2 regions of the Shewanella sp. SACH genome follow, and region 1 is predicted to be linked to the other one. Evidence: predicted binding sites of a transcription regulator. Region 1 holds the regulator's gene; the other holds the start of a gene.

Region 1 (9,627 bases):
TGCGCAGCCCTGAGGGGCAAGATTTCCCGAATCGCGGCGTGTATCTCGAGGTGGTTGAGAATGAGCGTATCGTATTTACCGATGCCTTTACCGAGGCTTGGGTGCCGTCCGATAAAGCCTTTATGACGGCAACCATCACGTTTGAACCTGTGGACGGTAAGACCAAGTACACAGCGCGGGTGCAGCATTGGAATAGCGAAGATAGGCAGAATCATGAGGATATGGGGTTTCATTCGGGTTGGTCTAAGGCGACCGATCAGCTTGAGGAACTCGTCGCGAGTCTCTAGCAGGCATCCCGTATCAGAGAGTCAACATTAGGTCGTACCTAGCACAATTGCCCTGCATTATCATATTGTTGGGGATTGGGCAGGATTAGAGGTGTTATGTCGTCACAGAAAGAAGTGCCAATGCTTAAACAATCAGTGCTTGCGCCATCGCAACTGGCGCAAAGCGCGGCTTTGCAGGGCAATAGTTTTTTATCAAAACAGTTTAATGGCTTGTCGGAATTAGCCCAAGAGCTACAGGGCATCGAGTTCGAGGATTGCTGCTTTCAAGACTGTCATTTTAGCGAGAGCGTTTTTCGTAAATGTAAGTTTATCGATTGTCGCTTTGTACGCTGCAACTTGAGCTTAGTGAAAGTGCCCCAGTGCCAGTTCAGCGGGGTCGAGTTTGAAGAATGTAAGTTAGTCGGTATCGATTGGACCCGCGCCGCGTGGTCGCGTTTATCCTTTGCCGCGCCCTTTTCCTTTAAGCAGTGCATTCTAAACGACTGCTCATTTTTAGGCTTGTCCCTCGATGAAATCATCATCGAAGAGTGTAAGGCCCACGATGTGGATTTTCGCGAGGGCAGCTTTAATCAAGCCAATTTCACCTACACGGATTTTAGTCATAGTCTGTTTGGTCGAACTCAATTATTGGAGGTGGATTTTAGCGAGGCATCCAATTACGATATCGACATTTTTAACAATAAAATCAAAGGGGCTAAGTTTAGCCGCGACGAAGCGATTCGCCTGCTCAACTGCCTCGATATAGAGCTAATGGATTAATGCGATTGTAATCAGTTTGCGCCCGCTAGTGCGATGTTCTTATCCTGCTAGGGTTATCGCAATTGACTGTAATGTCAGTTTTCTTCTAAGCCGCCAGTGTCCAAACTGGCGGCTTTTTTCTGTCTTCTCCGTCGATGTAAAGCCCGTTCCCAATAAGCCTGTTGATCTTATTCACGTATTTCAACGTCAGTCTTAGGTTTTAGTTGCGATAGATCACACCGAGCTTCCCCATGTGGTTTACCACAATATCCGCCTACCTCTTTCGGGATAACAATCTTTGTGGATGAGCAGTGTATTCAGCGGATGCTGGTATTCAGAAGATATGGCGGCGCTGTTTTAATGCTTTATAACTAAAAAAGTAATCAAATCAGTGAGCAAACCTCTGCTCGATGGCGCCACAAATGGCGACTGACGGGTGGGATGAGCGTGATGGAGGTAACCATGATTGAGCTTAATAGGCGAACCTTTTTAAAGGGAGCGGGAGCGAGTAGCGCCACGTGTGCGTTAGCCAGTCTGCTGCCGGGCAGCTTAGCGGCATTAGAGAATAAGCAGCTAAAGGGCATGGGCAAGGAAATTGCCAGTATTTGCGAAATGTGTTCAACCCGTTGCCCGATTTCGGCGCGGGTGATTGAGGGCAAAAACGTCTTCATTAGTGGCAACAAGGCCGCTAAGTCCTTTGGCGGTAAAGTGTGTGCCCGAGGCGGCGCAGGCCATAGTTTATTGTACGATCCACAGCGTATCGTTAAACCGTTAAAGCGGGTTGGCGAACGTGGCGAAGGCAAATGGGCTGAGATCAGTTGGGATGAGGCTTATAAATTAATCGCTGAAAACCTCAATAAAATCAAAAAAGAACATGGCCCAGAGGCAGTGGCATTCTCGTCAAAATCGGGCTCACAAGAAAAGCATTTGTTTCACCTTGCGACCGCCTTTGGTAGTCCAAATACTTTTACCCACGCGTCGACGTGCCCCGGCGGTTATGAAATTGCCGCTAAGGCTATTTTTGGCACTAAGGTTAAACGTGATTTAAGTAATTCTAAATACATCATTAACTTCGGCCATAACCTGTACGAAGGCATCAATATGTCCGAAACCCGCGGCATGATGGCGGCGCAAATGGACAAAGGTGCCAAGCTAGTAGTGTTCGAGCCAAGATTCTCTGTCGTGGCCGATAAAGCCGATGAATGGTACGCCATTCGCCCCGGAACCGACGTTGCCGTCGCCTTGGCGTTATGCCATGTATTGATTGAAGATAATCTTTACGACAAGGCATTTGTCGCGCGCTATGTGGAAGGCTTCGAAGCCTTTGCCGCCGAAGTGAAAGCCTATACCCCTGAATGGGCAGAAACCATCTCCGATGTGCCTGCCAAAGACATTCGCCGCATCGCCCACGAATATGCCGCTAAAGCGCCCCATGCCGTGGTCGATTTTGGTCACAGAGCCACCTTTACCACCGAAGAGTTTGAGATGCGCCGCGCCCTGTACGCCGCCAACGTCTTGATTGGTAATATTGAGCGTAAGGGCGGGATTTATATCGGCCAGAAACCCAGTGATTACAACAAGCTTGCCGGTGAAGCTGTTGCGCCCGTATTGGCCAAACCCGGCGTGAAAGACATGCCAAAACCAGCAGCGAAACGAATCGATCAAGTGGAAGAACAGTACGCCATGATGTGGACATCGGGCGGCGTCTACCAAACCATTCTCGATGCCACTTTAAGCGCTGTGCCTTACCAGTTACACGGCTGGGTGATGTCACGCACTAATCCAATGCAAACCATGACAGACAGGGCGCGCGTTGTTGAAGCCATGAAAAAGCTCGACTTTATCGCCGTGTGTGATGTGTATATCAGCGAAACCGCCGCCTATGCTGACGTGATTTTACCTGAGTCAACTTATCTTGAACGTGATGAAGAAATTGCTGATAAGTCAGGTAAAAATCCCGCCTATTATGTGCGCCAACGAGTCGTTGAAACCTTAGGTGATACTAAGCCTTCTTGGCAGATCTTTAAGGATGTGGGTGTGGCTATGGGCCTTGGCGAGTTCTATCCTTGGGAAAACATGGAAACCCTGCAAATGCTGCAGGTGAACCGCGACACTGACCTGCTGCGCCGGATCAAAGACGAAGGTTTTGTGAGCTTCGGTAAGCCAATTATGTTGTGCGAGCCTAAGATGGTTGCCGAGTTTATTAAGGCATACCCCAATGCGCGACCTGCCGATGAAGACGGCACTTACGCCAGTGCACTCACCTTTAAAACCCCGAGTGGCAAGATTGAACTCACCTCCGCGAAAGTGGAAGCCATGGCTCCGGGCCGTGGGGTGATCAAGTTCCGCGAAGTGCATCTTAAAAAAGCAGACGAGCTGTACTTTATCCAAGGCAAAGTGGCGGTGCACACCAATGGCGCCACCCACAATGTGCCTATGCTCGCTAACCTGATGTCGGATAACGCTGTGTGGGTTCACCCCGTCACAGCGGGCAAGTTAGGGATCAGCAATGGCGACCCAATCCGCCTCACCAGCAGTGTTGGCACAGAAGAAGGCCATGCCTTAGTCACGCCGGGCATTCGCCAAGATACTGTATTTGCTTACATGGGCTTTGGTTCTAAAAACAAAGAGTTGGTCAGAGCAACAGGCAAAGGTATCCACTGCGGTAACTTACTGCCGCACGTGACTGCTCCTGTGTGTGGCATGACTGTGCACACCACGGGCGTCACGCTGGCAAAGCGCTAATCGGAGGCTTAAATGAATAAACGATATGTAATGGTGCACGACGAGAATAAGTGCATCGGCTGCCAAGCTTGTAACGTGGCGTGTCGCAGTGAAAATGGCGTCCCCGAAGGCGTTACTCGTCTGCAAGTGCGAGTGGAAGGCCCCTTTGGTGAGATGCCAAATCTGCACTTCAAATACCACAGGGTATCTTGCCAGCAATGTGAAGATGCGCCCTGCGTTAAGGTGTGCCCAACGGGCGCAGCCTATGTGGGTGAAGACGGCATTATCTCTATCCATACCGAGAAGTGTGTCGGCTGTATGTACTGTGTGGCAGCGTGCCCTTATAAAGTGCGCTTTATGAACCCAGAAACCAAGGCGGCGGATAAGTGTAACTTCTGTAAAGACACGCGTTTAGCGCGGGGCGAAGAGCCAGCGTGTGTGACTGTGTGTCCAACCGATGCCTTAGTGTTTGGCGATGCTAATGATCCGCAGAGTGACGTGGCCATCATGCTCAACACTAAAATCACATACCAAGATAAAACCCATTTGGGCACTAAACCTAGGGTATATCGCGTTCCTACCAAAAGAGGAGGGATTTGATTATGAACAATACTTGGGGCGACATGGCGCAATATGATCCTGTCACTTGGCACTGGGTCATCGCCGTTTACCTGTTTATGGCGGGGTTATCCGCGGGCAGTTTATTGATTGGCATTGGTTTACGCTGGGCGAATAAGGAGCTCAGCGCCGGAGCCGAAAGCAGTATTCTTAAGGCGGCTGCCATTATTGGGCCTGTGGCAATTAGCTTAGGTCTAGCTTGCCTAGTGTTTGATTTAACCAAACCCTTCCACTTCTGGCTGATCTTAATTCACTATAACTTCCAGTCTGTGATGGCCATTGGGGTGCTGGCGCTGCTGGCGTATTCTCCCTTAGCCTTTGCGTACGCCATTATTGTGCTGCGGGATGACTTACCAAAATGGGGTTTGGGTTTCCTAGCGCCTATCGCTAAGTTACTTATGCCATTTCGAAAGCTGATTGAAGTATTGTTGTTTGTCCTCGCCATTGGCGTAGGGGCTTACACTGGCTTCTTAATTTCGGCGATGAATGCTTACCCTATGCTCAACACTGCGGTACTGCCTGCGCTGTTTTTAGTGTCGGGTTTATCGGCGGGCGCTGCGGCAAACGCGGTACTGGCACTCTTGCTGTTTAAGACTGACAGCCACGATAAAACTTTAGTCAAGATGCACGGTTTAGAGTTGCCTGTGATGGCGATTGAAATTCTGTTCCTGTTCATGTTGTTCTGCGCCTTGTACTTCAAGGGCGGCGCGGCGGCTGCGGCCTTAGCGTCGTTAACCTCTGGGCTATGGGCAAGCGTGTTCTGGATAGGCGTCGTCGGTATAGGTTTTGGTATTCCATTGCTGTTCATGTTGCTACCAGCCGCGACTCGCCATACTAAGGGCGCGATGATCATGGTGGCCTGCGCGAGCTTAACGGGCGTACTCGCTCTAAGACACTTTATTGTGTACGCAGGGCAAAGCTATTTAAGCTGAGTGTAAGCTGGCTTTAGATCTTGATAGATAAAGAAAAGCACTGACAATGTCAGTGCTTTTTTATTGCTTGAATCTTGAGAAGGTTTGCCAATACAAGCAGGACGCTTATTGGGGTAATAACTCGATAACCGACTTCACCGTTAGCACTAAGGCGCTGATACTGCACAGGACTAATGTCGCCATTTTAGTCTTGTCTTTATCGACACTGCCCACCAATCGCCCCGCGACTACATATCCTAAAAGCACTGAAGGCAGCAGCATTAACGACAGCCACAGGTGCTTCAATTCTAATAAGCCAGTGATCGCCAGAATGACCATAGCTATGGTGGAGCTAAAAATGAAGAAGGCCGACAGGGCGGCGCGAAACTGCGAAGCGTCTTTGCCTGACAATAGAATCGCCATCGGCGGGCCACCAATAGCGGCAATATTACCGAAAATCCCCGAGACGACGCCCGCCCCAAAGAGGGTTTTCTTATTCACTGGCAGGCTGAATTTATACAGGCTGAGGATAACCGCGACAGCCACAATGGCGGCAATGGATAACCCGAGTATGGGCTGAGGCGCAAACAGCAACAGACTCGCGCCGATAAAACCACCGGGCACGCGACCTAGGAGTGCATATTGCAAGCCATTGAATTCTAAATGACCACGTTCCCGGAATAAGGTCAGTAGCGAGATGGTAAATCCCATGGCAATAACGGGACCCGGTACGAGCTGCGGATCGACGATATACAGCAAAGGGCTGGCGACAACCGCTAGGCCAAACCCAATCAGGCTCTGGGTTAAGGCGCCAAGAAATACAATCAGCGAGGCCAAGGCAAGAGTCTGTGGATCTATCATAGAAAACATAGGATTCCATATAAACAAAAAGGGATCGTTAACGATCCCTATTGATGAGCACTGTGATGTAACTTTGCCAGCGACAAGTCGCTATTCCATGTCTTCCCACTCGATCCCCATCTCGTCCATCAGCAACTTGGCTTCGGCGGGAATGCTGTCTGGGCTATCTTTTGACAGATCTTCATCGTTAGGCAATGGCTGGCCAGTGTAGGCGTGCAAAAATGCCTCACACAACAGCTCGCTGTTGGTGGCGTGACGCAAATTATTGACCTGACGACGAGTTCGTTCGTCCGTAAGGACCTTAAGCACTTTGAGCGGAATAGACACAGTAATTTTTTTTACTTGTTCATTCTTCTTGCCATGTTCAGCATAGGGGCTGATGTATTCCCCATTCCATTCAGTCATTGACTCACCTGTTATAACGCTAAATTCGGGGCAGATTTTAAACCCTTACAAAGAACAGTCAAATTATTGCTACTATTTCTTTGTGATTGCAAACAGATTTCTTTATGTTCAGACGTCTAAACGTCTTCACGCCTATTGACGATGGCGTTGGGCTTAGGTACATTTAGACGTCCAGACATCTCTATCAGTCTACCGAATTTAGGAGTCCACCCATGGCAGAGCGTCAATTAGCCACACTGGCAGTGCGTCAGGGTATCGAAAGCGATACTCAATATGGTGCAGTTGTGCCACCGATTTATTTGTCGACTAATTACGCCTTCGATGGTCATAAAAATCCCCGCGAATTCGATTACAGTCGTTCAGGCAACCCAACGCGCTGCATTTTAGGCGAAGCATTAGCGCAATTAGAAAAGGGCGCCACTGGCATAGTGACCTGCACTGGCATGGCGGCCATCACTCTAGTGACCACTTTGCTCGGCCCCGATGATCTATTGGTGGTGCCCCACGATTGTTACGGCGGTTCTTACCGTTTATTTACCAACTTGGCAAAGAAAGGTCAGTTTAAGTTGATTGTGGTCGATCAAACCGACAGCCAAGCGTTAGCCGCCGCTATCGGGCAGAATCCTAAGATGGTGTGGCTCGAAACCCCATCGAACCCGCTATTGCGTGTGGTGGATATCGAAGCCATTGCCAAGGCGATCCATGAGGTCGGCGCGCTAGTCGTGGTCGATAACACTTTTTTATCGCCGATATTGCAACAACCCCTATTGTTAGGCGCGGATATCGTTATCCACTCCACCACTAAATACATCAATGGTCACAGCGATGTGGTTGGCGGCGCAGTGGTTGCCAAAGATGCACAAATTGGCGAAAGCTTACATTGGTGGTCGAACACGTTAGGCTTAACGGGATCGGCATTTGATAGTTACTTAACCCTGCGCGGCCTACGTACCTTAGCGGTGCGAATTCGTGAACATCAAACCAATGCCCAGCGCATTGTTGAGGTATTGACGCAAAGCCCTGTGGTGAGCAAAGTTTATTACCCTGGTCTTGCGGATCACCCAGGTCATGCCATTGCTGCCAAGCAACAAAAAGGCTTTGGCGCTATGCTGAGTTTTGAACTCAAGGGCGGCGAGGCCGAAGTGGTGGCCTTTTTAGGTGCACTCAGCTTATTTAGCGTGGCGGAAAGTTTAGGTGGCGTCGAAAGTTTAGTGGCCGTGCCCGCAACTATGACCCACAGAGCCATGGAGCCGCAGGCGCGTTTTGAGGCAGGCATTAAAGACACCCTATTGCGTTTATCGGTGGGTATTGAAGATGCCGCCGATTTAGTTGCAGATATTCAAGCAGGATTAGCCGCCGTTGCGGCTTGTCAGTAGAGGAATAATAGATGGCACGTTGTCACTTACATAAATTTGGTGGCTCCAGTTTAGCGGATGCCGATTGTTATCGTCGAGTCGCCCATATCCTGTTAACCCACGGTCATAGTGATGACCTTGTGGTGGTCTCTGCGGCGGGTAAGAGCACGAATTTCCTGTATAAATTATTAGCGCTGCGCGACGCGGGTCAGTTGTGGCAAGAAGAATTACAAGTGCTGACCAGCTATCAACAGGGGTTGGTAGAGCAGTTATTGTCGAACGAACAAGCCCGCGATCTGCGTGAGCGTTTGGCGACAGATCAGGCGCAACTCATCAGTTTATTGTCCCTCGACGAACGTAACGAATATCAAGTTAACCATGTGGTGAGCTTTGGCGAGCGTTGGTCGGCACGTTTAATGGCGGCGCTGCTGCGCGAATCTGGTGTGGCGGCAAGCCACGTGGATGCCTGTTCAATTTTAGTGGCCGATGAAGCCGCCGTGCCACAAATTCGGGTGCAGGAATCCCGCGCAAAAGTACAAGCGCTGTTGGCCGCCCATCCAAATGAACGACTGGTGATCACTGGCTTTATCTGCGCTAACGAGCGCGGCGATACTTTATTACTTGGTCGTAATGGTTCCGATTTTAGCGCCAGCCTGATTGCTAGTCTCGCCGATATTGAGCGCGTGACCATTTGGACCGATGTAGAAGGGGTGTTCAACGCCGATCCTAATAAAATCAACGATGCTAAATTACTGAAAAGCATGTCACTTGCCGAAGCTGACCGCTTAGCGCGTTTAGGCTCGCCAGTATTGCATTCGCGCACTCTGCAGCCTTTGTTCAATACCGAAGTGAGTTTAGCGGTGCGCTCAAGTTATGCGTCCCACACCGACTTTACCTTGATTGCGCCCCACAGTTCGTCTGCGAGCGCGCCTGTGGTGACGAACCTCAATGCTGTCGTCTTGTTCGGCTTTAAGCTCACTGGTGAATTAACGAGCTTATTAGATTCGTTGATCGCCGCGGGTTTAACGCCATTGGCCCATTGGACGTCTGCCCATCAAAGGGTTGAGCTTGCCTATACCGCTGAAAATCAAAAACAAGTGCAAAGATTGCTCGATACTCATGCACAAGCATTAGGGATCAGCGATCAGCAGATCAACACAGATCTCGGCTTAGTGGCGTTAGTGAGTGCCGATGCTGAACATTATCGCCGTAGCTTCGCCCGTTTACTAAGCCGTGATGCTAAACCTTTGTTTAGTGGCGACTTAAGCTTAGTGACGCTGGTGCCTCAGTCGCAGGTGAATCTGTTAACCCAAAAGGTACACCGCCGCTGCGCTGGGCCGCGTAAACGCATTGGCGTCTTACTACTCGGTGTGGGCAACATAGGTGAGGCTTGGGTCGATTTGTTTAAGTCGGTTTCACCATCATTGGACCATGAACTCGAAGCCAGTGTTGAGTTAGTCGGCTTAGTCAGTTCGAGTAAAGCTTTGATTAAATCCACTGGGATTAATCTTGCCGCGTGGCAGACTGAGTTTAATACCGAGGCAACACCTTGGCAGTACGAGCACTTGTTCGAGCAATTAGAACGGGTTAACTGCGATGAGCTGGTGGCCTTAGATATCAGTGCCAGTGCCAGTTTGACGCTGCAATATCCAGAGCTATTCGAGCGCGGTATCCATGTGGTGAGCGCGAATAAACTTGCGGGCTCGGGTCCACTGCCTTTCTACCGTG
Region 2 (9,627 bases), on a different contig from region 1:
AACTAGACTACTCTGCCTAAAAAAATACTCTCTAAAAAATAGATAAACATAACTGAATCAATTGGATGAAAATACATCCATCATTTATCTACTGTGAATCCTTTGCGTAATAAATACCCTTTTGGCCAATTGCGGCATATTAACGGGACTCGTATCTTCAGGGCTGAATTTGGAGTGTCTGTTGTTTTAGGCAACCCAAAATATTTGATGCAAGGAGTCACCCGTGCCAAATACCTCTATACGCTTTTTGGTACCGCTGATCTTGCTCTGTAGTTGTATGACCTCAGCACAAGAGCTGAATATCAATGAGTTACCCGTAACCCTGCAGGCATTAATGGAACGTTCCGGTCGCGATAACCTTATCGAACTGGTGCAACAAGGCAATGCTAACCAAGGATTACTGTTCCAATCAGGCAACGATAACAAGGCCGATGTGACACAAGTGGGCAATGATAACGATGCGCTAATCACGCAGATTGGTTCAAACAATGAGGTGCAACTACTGCAGGTCGGCAGTCGAAATACGGCTTCAGTGACACAAATTGGCAACAACAATCTAGTGCAACTGAACCAACTAGGAAGCGGCAATTTTTCGATTCAACAGATTGCAGACGGTGCTGCAATCTCAATAACTCAATATTAAACAGGGAGCGTCACATGAAATCACAAGCTAAAAAATCACTTATTGCTTTGGCCATTGCAACAGGTTTAAGCGGTCAAGCCTTTGCTGCCAGTACAGTGAGCGAAATTAGTGTAGTACAGTCAGGCCAAGCCCAAGACACGTTAGTCTCACAAACGGGTGGCCTTAACGCTGCAGCGGTTGTACAAACAGGTAACGATCAAACCGCTACCGTTATCCAAGATGGTGTGTGGCATGAAGCCGCGATTAATTCGACGGGTGCTGATAACAAAGTCCAGATAACGCAACAAGCTGATTGGCATGTGGCAAGTGCAAATGTTGTTGGTGACAGCAACAATGTCAATGTGTCGCAAGACGGTTTCTTTAACCAAAGCAGCAATGATGTTACTGGCAACAATAACACGGCAATCGTTAGTCAATTAGGCGAAGTTAATGAAAGCCAAGTTGAAATCACTGGCGCTGAAAACAGCGTATTTGTTGAGCAAGAAGGCGATGCTAACTTTGCAGTATTCCGCGTTGAAGGCAGCAACAACGATGGGAAAATAACCCAAGTGGGTGACAACAACCAAGCGGGTTTAATCGCTCTCGACTTAACCGCTAACGTAGGGAACAACAACGACGTTTCTGTTAATCAAGCGGGTAACAATAACTTTGGCGCGGCTAAAGGTATTGCAGGCGACAACAACACAGTAGACATGGTCCAAAAGGGTGATAACCATGTTGGTTTCGTTTACGCACTTGCAGGCAGCGACAACGATATTTCAATGGATCAAAAAGGTAACGGCAACACGGCTTATCTTGCTATGACTACGGGTGATGACAACACTGTCGATATTACCCAAAATGGCAGCGGCAACACTATCGGTGATACTTTAGTGGCCGATATCCAAGGTAATGATAACGATATTACTATCACCCAAAAAGGCGATGTCAACGGTGCAGAGTTCCAAGTATGGGGCAATAGCAACGATGTTGACTTGAAACAAAAAGGCGATGATAACTTCGCGACCTTTGGCGCATACGGCACAGATAACGACTTCGATTTATCTTCTAAAGGTGATAACAACGAAATCGTGGCCTTCGCATCAGGTGAAGACAACAGCATTGAAGTGAGCCAAGAAGGCGATATCAACTTTGCCTATGTCGATGCAGTGGGTAGCGATAACGAAGTTGATGTTGAGCAAGATGGCGCTCAAAACGAAGCCGTCATTTCCATTGCTGGCAACAATAATGCCGATGTCACTGCACTGCAAGATGGTGATCTTAACCTTATCGATTTGATTATCGACGGTGATGAAAACACTGCACAAATTGCTCAATCAGGTAACGGTAACTGGGTCGGTGGTGACGCAAGTAGCTCATTCGCAGTTAGCGGTGATAATAACAGCCTGTTAATCACTCAAACGGGTAATGACAACTTAGTATTAGGTTCTCAAGCTGGCAATAACAACAGCATCAGCGTTAATCAATCAGGCAATATGAACGTTGCTACTGTAGTGCAATACTAACGAGTGCAGTTAAGTCGTCACAGTTAAATTCTTTGGCTGTGACATTTAAACGGCAATCAAACAAAAAGCGGGAATGTTTATTCAAACATTCCCGCTTTATTTATATTGATGAATCACCAAATGAGCTAATCGTCATTAAAATCAACAGTCACGACAAAAATACCTTTCACTGACTAGCTGCATAACTCAAAGTGGGTCTGATAGGTTTGCGCCCAACGCAACAATTCAACACGATTACGGGACTGGGTTTTACGGAAGATAGAGGAAATGTGTGCCTTCACCGTATGTTCGCTGATGCACAATCGGTGGGCGATTTCTTTATTCCTTGCGCCACTCGACACAAATTGAATAATAGTGCGCTCACGGGATGTCAACATCTGCAGCATAGCCACTGAATCGGAGGGCATCTCATTATTGCCATCGAGCTTTTGTACTACCCGACGGAACACCTTACTCAGTAGTGTTCTATCGTACCACAGCTCCTCTGCCACCATTTTACGTAAACCCGTCAACATCAAATCCAAACGTTGATCGGCAAACAACAGGCCACGAATACCGAGTAACATAGCCGACTCTTGATCTAAAGAGTCTCGCTCGACTTGGTACAGCGCCACGGGGAAATGTGATACTAAGCGCGAAGCCAGTAAAGGTATTCCCTTGTTATCGAGTGCAGAGCCTTTTTGGGTGATCAAATAGAAACTTCGACGACTTTTATCTAAATCCAATTCCGCCGCATGTTTAACGACGCGAGTTTTCAAACCTATGGATTCAGCGAGTAACGCTAAATGACATGGCGCCGCCATTTGGTGTAAAAAAACTAACTCATTAATTGTGCTCAATGACTCTCCTCCCTGAAAAGTATTATCTATTAGCAAAATGGTATGTTTGACCAGCCTCTTTAGTTTGATTTTTAAACATTCCATTAACCTAGTTGATTCTGACTAGTTAAAGACTGAAAAACATCACCCAAATGTACTATTCCCTCTTTAATCCTAGTAAGTTCGACTAACTGACCGAAGACAATTGGAATAACAGTAGAAAATACTATTGAGCTTAACCGACTCACGAAACCTAGTACTTTCAAACTATGAAGACATCAACCCAAAGTTGCAACAGAAAATTAACACCATAGTGTGACAGCTAAATGCCATCACACTCACGCCAAATGTTTTATGGAAGGATTAACTTATGATTCGATCAGAAACAATAAGTAACTCACTGCCACTAGATTCTGAGTTTAAGTGCCGCGATTTGTTTATCTTGAAAACGAGACAATAAAACGAGTGCGACAACCGCGCCAATTAATGCCATCAACATATCTGATTGAGTGTCCCATACATAGCCTTGGGTGCCCAAAAAGGCTTCGGCGCCTTCACCTGTTGCCACGGCAACCCACCATTCGATAAGTTCATAAAACGCCGAAAACGCGAGCACAAAACACGTGACTAAAAACGCACACCAAGCACCGGGTTTGACCGCTTGATTACGCAGCATAATTTCACGCGCTAACATGGCAGGGATGAAGCCTTGAGCAAAATGACCTAACTTGTCGTAATTATTACGTTCTGAGCCCATCCAATGGGCAATAGTGTCGAATAATGGCACTTCGGCGTAGGTGTAATGCGCGCCGACAAACAACACACAGCAATGGGCTAACACTAAAACATACACCAGCGGCGTTAATGGAAAGCGTTTGCGGGTAAAAAATAGCAATGGCACAGCCACTAATGCTGGAACCGCTTCGAGCCACCAAGTGAAAGGATCTGCGGGATTTATCACCGACCACACGAGCACTAAGAGGTAAATAGCACACCACGCGATTTTGTTATTCAATGTTTCTTCCTCTTATGCGATATTGTTCTTAATTTAGAATATTAACTTTAGCCATCTAGCCCTCCACACTGAGTAAAAAAAGTGCTATTTTGGTGGGTGAAGGTTGTCAGCATATCATAAGAAACATTTCTATTAATTAGAGGGTACCCATATCATGGCGAAACATTCGCTGGACAAGGATAAGATCAAGATCCTGCTGTTGGAAGGCGTCCACCAATCTGCGGTCGATGTACTTGAGCGTGCGGGATACACCAACATCGAATACCACAAAGCCTCATTAGGCGATGAAGCATTAATTGAATCCATCAAAGATGCACATTTCGTGGGACTTCGTTCACGTACCCAATTAACTGCCGAAGTGCTAAAACGCGCTGAGAAGTTGATCGCGGTCGGTTGCTTCTGTATCGGAACCAATCAAGTTGATCTTGCCACCGCCGAATCCCTTGGTATCCCAGTATTTAACGCGCCATTCTCCAATACTCGCAGTGTTGCCGAACTCGTGATTGGCGAAATCATTATGCTGATGCGCGGTATCCCTGAGCGTAACGCCATCGCCCACCGTGGTGGCTGGATGAAAACCGCCGCAGGCAGCTACGAAGTGCGCGGTAAAACCTTAGGCGTAATCGGTTACGGTCATATCGGTACTCAGCTTGGCATTCTGGCTGAGACGCTGGGCATGCGCGTGGTGTTCTTCGATATCGAAGACAAATTGCCACTGGGTAATGCACAGCAAATTCATTCAATGGAACAGTTACTGGCGCAAGCTGACGTAGTGAGCTTACACGTACCAGAAACCCCACAAACCAAAGACATGATAGGCGCAGCTGAATTTGCGGCGATGAAAAAGGGCAGCATCTTTATCAACGCCTCACGCGGTACTGTGGTTGATATCGAGGCCTTAACGGTCGCCTTGAAAGAACGTCACCTCGCTGGCGCGGCGATTGATGTGTTCCCAGTTGAGCCGCAATCTAATGACGATGAATTTATCAGCCCACTTCGAGGTCTTGATAACGTATTACTGACACCGCATGTGGGTGGGAGTACTGCAGAAGCCCAAGAAAACATTGGTATCGAAGTCGCGGGCAAGCTCGCTAAATACTCAGACAACGGCTCGACCGTATCTGCAGTTAACTTCCCTGAAGTATCGCTACCTATGCATAAAGGCACCTCACGCTTACTGCATATTCACCAAAACCGTCCTGGCGTGCTGATCAAGATCAACCAAGCCTTCTCGGAAAAAGGCATCAACATTGCCGCGCAATATCTGCAAACTACCGCTGAGATTGGTTATGTGGTCATGGAAGTCGACACTCACCAAGCCGAAGAAGCCTTAGTTGAGTTAAAGGCAATTGAAGGCACACTGCGTACCCGCGTGCTGTTTTAAGAGTTAAGCCGAATCGCATTAAGCGTTTCGGCTAAAGTACAAAGACTAAGGCGCACATATCATTCACAGATATGTGCGCCTTATGCTTTTGAGCCAACAGGAATTCCGTTACAATCTAGCCTCTCACATCGCCTTCATTTTCAGGATCTCGCTATGACTATTTCAGTTTCTACGCCCCATTGGGATCTGGACGCTTCTTTGCCTCCACTCATGCTTGCCAACTTATCTCATATGGGCCTTATTAAAGTGGTTGGAGAACAAGGCCGCAGTTTCATCCATGGCCAAGTGACCACTGACATCAGCTCATTAGCCGATAACCAATGGCGCTGGGGTGCACATTGCGATCCAAAAGGTAAAATGCTGGCCAGTTTCAGGACCTTTGCCATCCAAGATGCGCTCTTTATGCTGATGCCAAAGGATGCCATCGAAGTCGATTTACCCCAGTTACAAAAATATGCCGTGTTTAGCAAAGCCACCTTAAGCAATGCATCCGCTGAATGGACTTTGCTCGGGGTCGCCGGTGAACAAGCAAGCCAGTTCGTGAGCGAACATTTTGGCGACATTCATCAAGAATTCACGCCAATTGAACATGGCGCGATTTTAAAAGACGCTGACCGTTTCATTTTAATGTTAACCCCAGAAGCTGCTGCAGCTTTAGTGGCCAAATCAAAGCTGAGCGTATTTGATGCCAGTGCTTGGCAAGCGTTAGAAATTACCGCGGGTTATCCCAACCTTGCCGCCAGCCATGCCAGCCAATACGTACCGCAGATGTGCAATCTACAAGCGGTTAACGGTATCAGCTTCAACAAGGGCTGTTACATGGGACAAGAAACCATAGCGCGGATGAAATATCGTGGCGGCAATAAACGCGCCCTGTATATTTTGCATGGTCATACTAACCTGCAAATCAGCCCAGAGTCAGGCCTTGAAATCGCGATGGAAGATGGCTTCCGCCGTGGCGGCCATATTATTGAGTTTGTACAGCGTGGCAACCAAGTGTTGTTAACTGCGGTGCTTGCCAACGATACCAGCAACGAGACTAAACTGCGTTTTGCCGACGATGAGCAATCAAGCTTAACGATTCAAGCCCTGCCCTACTCATTAGACGAAGCATAAGGCTTTGATTTAATAACACGGTATAGAGATTTAAACAGAATAAAGGCGCCAATGGCGCCTTTAGCTGATCTTGTACTCACCCCCTCAAACACCCGAGCACCCGAGCATTAGTTTTCCAAATAAGTATCTCGAATGGCGATCGCCTCAGGCAGGATTTCTTTAAACATTTCCACCAGCTTAGGATCAAAATGTTTTCCCGCTTGATTGTCAAATAACTCCATCGTCGCTTCGATCGTCCAAGCCTGCTTATAAGGCCTTTGCGAAGTCAAGGCATCGAACACATCGGCAATCGCAGTGATCCGCCCTTCAAGGGGAATATCCTCTCCCACCAAGCCATTAGGGTAACCTGAACCATCCCACTTCTCATGGTGAGTTAAGGCGATACGACGGGCCATCTGCAATAACGGATCGCTGTGTTCACCGATAATTTCGGCGCCGATAGCGGCATGTTGCTGCATGATGCGCCACTCCTCGGCATCAAGCTTACCCGGTTTTTTCAGCACAGCATCGGGGGTGCCGATTTTACCGATATCGTGCATCGGCGCCGCATTAAAAATTAAGTCGCAGAAAGTACTAGGTAACCCAAGCTTTATCGCCAATATTCGGGCGTAGTGGCTCATGCGTACCACATGTAAACCTGTCTCGTTGTCCTTATATTCGGCGGCGCGGCCAAGACGGCGGATGATTTCAAAGCGGGTTTCTTCTAACTCGTGGGTACGGATTTTAACTTGTTGTTCGAGTAGGCGTTTTTGATCATAGAGCGCAAGATGGGTTTTAACTCGCGCCTTAACCACAGGCGCACTCACGGGCTTAGTGATGTAATCCACTGCGCCCAAAGCAAAACCTTGGGCTTCATCGGAGGATTCAGATAAAGCAGTCACAAAAATGATTGGAATATGACTGGTCAGCGGATCTTGCTTTAGCAGCTTGCATACCTCATAGCCATTCATTCCCGGCATCATCACATCAAGCAGAATTAAGTCGGGCCGCGACTTTGCCACTAAGGCTAATGCCCTTGGCCCGTCGATCGCCACTTTGACTTTATAGTCATCACCCAAAATACCGATCAAAATATCGATATTCTCCGGTGTGTCATCGACGACTAATATTGTTGCCTTTTCCATTAACAACTCCACTTCATGTCATGCGTTTGAATTCAGTGTGCTACTTTTTTTATCCTAACTGAGCAATGACATCATCAATCAAGTCTATCGCCTCATCAAACTGGTACTGATTAATCATAGACAAAGCAGGGCTTAACGCTTGCCACATTGCACTGCTCACCTGCGGCTTTAAGGCATCAATTTTTGCCACTGCGCTGGCATCGGCATCATCTAAGTTCTGCCGCAAGGCCTGTAATGCCGCCCTTAAATCTTCAGCAGATAATAAATCAACGGCTTGGGGTTCGGCTTGATTTACCGCTGCGGGTTTGGCGTATTCAATCGCATCGCAAATAGAAGCCACTAGCGGTTGAATTTGAACTAACTCATCTTCAAAGGGCGCATTCTCAGTTAAATGCAACTCAAGTAAACGCGCTAACTCCACCAATTTAGCCGAGCTTAAATTGCCCGCTAAGCCTTTAAGGGTATGGGCAATACGCACCGCATCTTCGACTTGATTCGCCGCGATGGCTTTGCGAACCTGTTCCACCACATTACGCTGACTGCTCACGAAACGATCAAATATGCGTTGATAAAGCCGCGTAGAGTGTTGCACCAGTTGCAAACCTCTATCGATATCCAGCTCTGGGTGCTCAGGCCACTTAAGCAATACGGTTTGTTCTGCACTATTGCCTGCCTCAACCTTGGTGTTACTCAATATCGATTGAGTAAAGGTATCTACTGCAGCCGTGTCAGATGCGGGTGCGAGGTATTTCAACAGGGTTTGATAAAGAACATTCACTTCTATCGGTTTGGCGATATGGTCGTTCATGCCCGCCCTGATGCACATGTCCCTATCGCCCGCCATCGCATTGGCTGTCATGGCGACGACAGGTAAATTTGCCAACTCAGGCCTTTTTCTTATCGCCTGAGTGGCTTGATAGCCATCCATCACCGGCATTTGGCAGTCCATTAATACTAGATCGAAATGCTGCTGCGACAGTTTGTCTAAGGCGATTTGACCATTGGTCGCTATGGATAAAATAATCCCCACTTGCTCTAAAAACTCGCTGGCGACTTCGAGATTCATCTCGTTATCTTCCACTAATAGGATACGTTTTCCTTGCAGTGGCACTAACAACTGCGGAGCCAACTCTTCGGTGCGGCGCCTCACGGGCAATATGCCTTCGCGGCCAATCGCATTCATTATGCCATCGAGTAAGCGTGAGGCACTGATGGGTTTACTGATGTATCCCGCTAAAGCCAGTTGCTCAATTTGAGTGAGGAACTCATGATCCGCATGGGCAGAGACCATCAATATTTTGGGCTGAGGATGAGACTGAGGTTGTGATTGAGATTGCGACTGAGCCTGCAATTGGATTTGACGCGCGGTTTCCAGCCCATCCATGTTAGGCATTTTCCAATCAATTAACGCCACTTCATAGGCTTGCAATAAGCAGCGGCTTATTGCTTCTTCACCCGAGCGAACCGTATCGACCCTAAAGCCCATACTTTCGAGCGTAGTGCGCATAATATCTCTAGCAGTCGCGTTATCATCGACCACCAGCACAGACATGCCTTCAAGCTCTTGCTCGAGTACCAATTTCTGACCATCGGAAATGTGCAACTTGACCGTGAAATAGAAAGTGCTGCCATGACCGAGCTGACTTTCTACCCCTATCTTTCCGCCCATCAGTTCGACTAGCTGCTTACAGATAGCCAAACCTAAACCTGTGCCACCGTATTTACGGGTGGTTGAAGTATCCGCTTGGGTAAAAGATTTAAACAATTTTGCTTGCTGCTGCTCAGTTAACCCGATGCCGCTGTCACGCACGCTAAAACGCAGCACGACATCATCATCTTGCTGCTCAACTAAGCTTAGCGACAGCAAAACCTCACCGCGTTCGGTGAACTTAATGGCGTTATTCATCAAGTTAATCAACACTTGGCCTAATCGCAGCGAATCCCCTAACAGATAACGAGGCACGTTGGGCGCAACGGCGAACAATAATTCAATCTGTTTGTGGGCAGCTTTCTCAGAGAACA

What was found. Region 1 encodes MetJ, which represses methionine synthesis genes. Its sites were predicted from a motif close to TAGACGTCTAGACGTCTA; they were not measured.
Region 2: serA (phosphoglycerate dehydrogenase) is a predicted target of MetJ. The motif match lies at 4,030-4,047, and genes of this name have one in related genera.

What each region holds. Positions count from the first base shown of each region.
Region 1 is NZ_MPDG02000002.1:133,016-142,642, forward strand. It holds gene BM607_RS08405 (SRPBCC family protein) at 1-287, shown strand, start outside; gene BM607_RS08410 (pentapeptide repeat-containing protein) at 384-1,046, shown strand; gene phsA (thiosulfate reductase PhsA) at 1,488-3,770, shown strand; gene BM607_RS08420 (4Fe-4S dicluster domain-containing protein) at 3,783-4,349, shown strand; gene nrfD (NrfD/PsrC family molybdoenzyme membrane anchor subunit) at 4,352-5,299, shown strand; gene BM607_RS08430 (sulfite exporter TauE/SafE family protein) at 5,405-6,148, opposite strand; gene metJ (met regulon transcriptional regulator MetJ) at 6,230-6,544, opposite strand; gene metB (cystathionine gamma-synthase) at 6,757-7,920, shown strand; gene BM607_RS08445 (bifunctional aspartate kinase/homoserine dehydrogenase II) at 7,932-9,627, shown strand, end outside.
Region 2 is NZ_MPDG02000003.1:290,232-299,858, forward strand. It holds gene BM607_RS15415 (curlin) at 224-643, shown strand; gene BM607_RS15420 (curlin) at 658-2,148, shown strand; gene BM607_RS15425 (LuxR C-terminal-related transcriptional regulator) at 2,322-2,987, opposite strand; gene BM607_RS15430 (DUF2238 domain-containing protein) at 3,373-3,981, opposite strand; gene serA (phosphoglycerate dehydrogenase) at 4,136-5,365, shown strand; gene ygfZ (tRNA-modifying protein YgfZ) at 5,519-6,481, shown strand; gene BM607_RS15445 (two-component system response regulator) at 6,589-7,605, opposite strand; gene BM607_RS15450 (PAS domain S-box protein) at 7,655-9,627, opposite strand, start outside.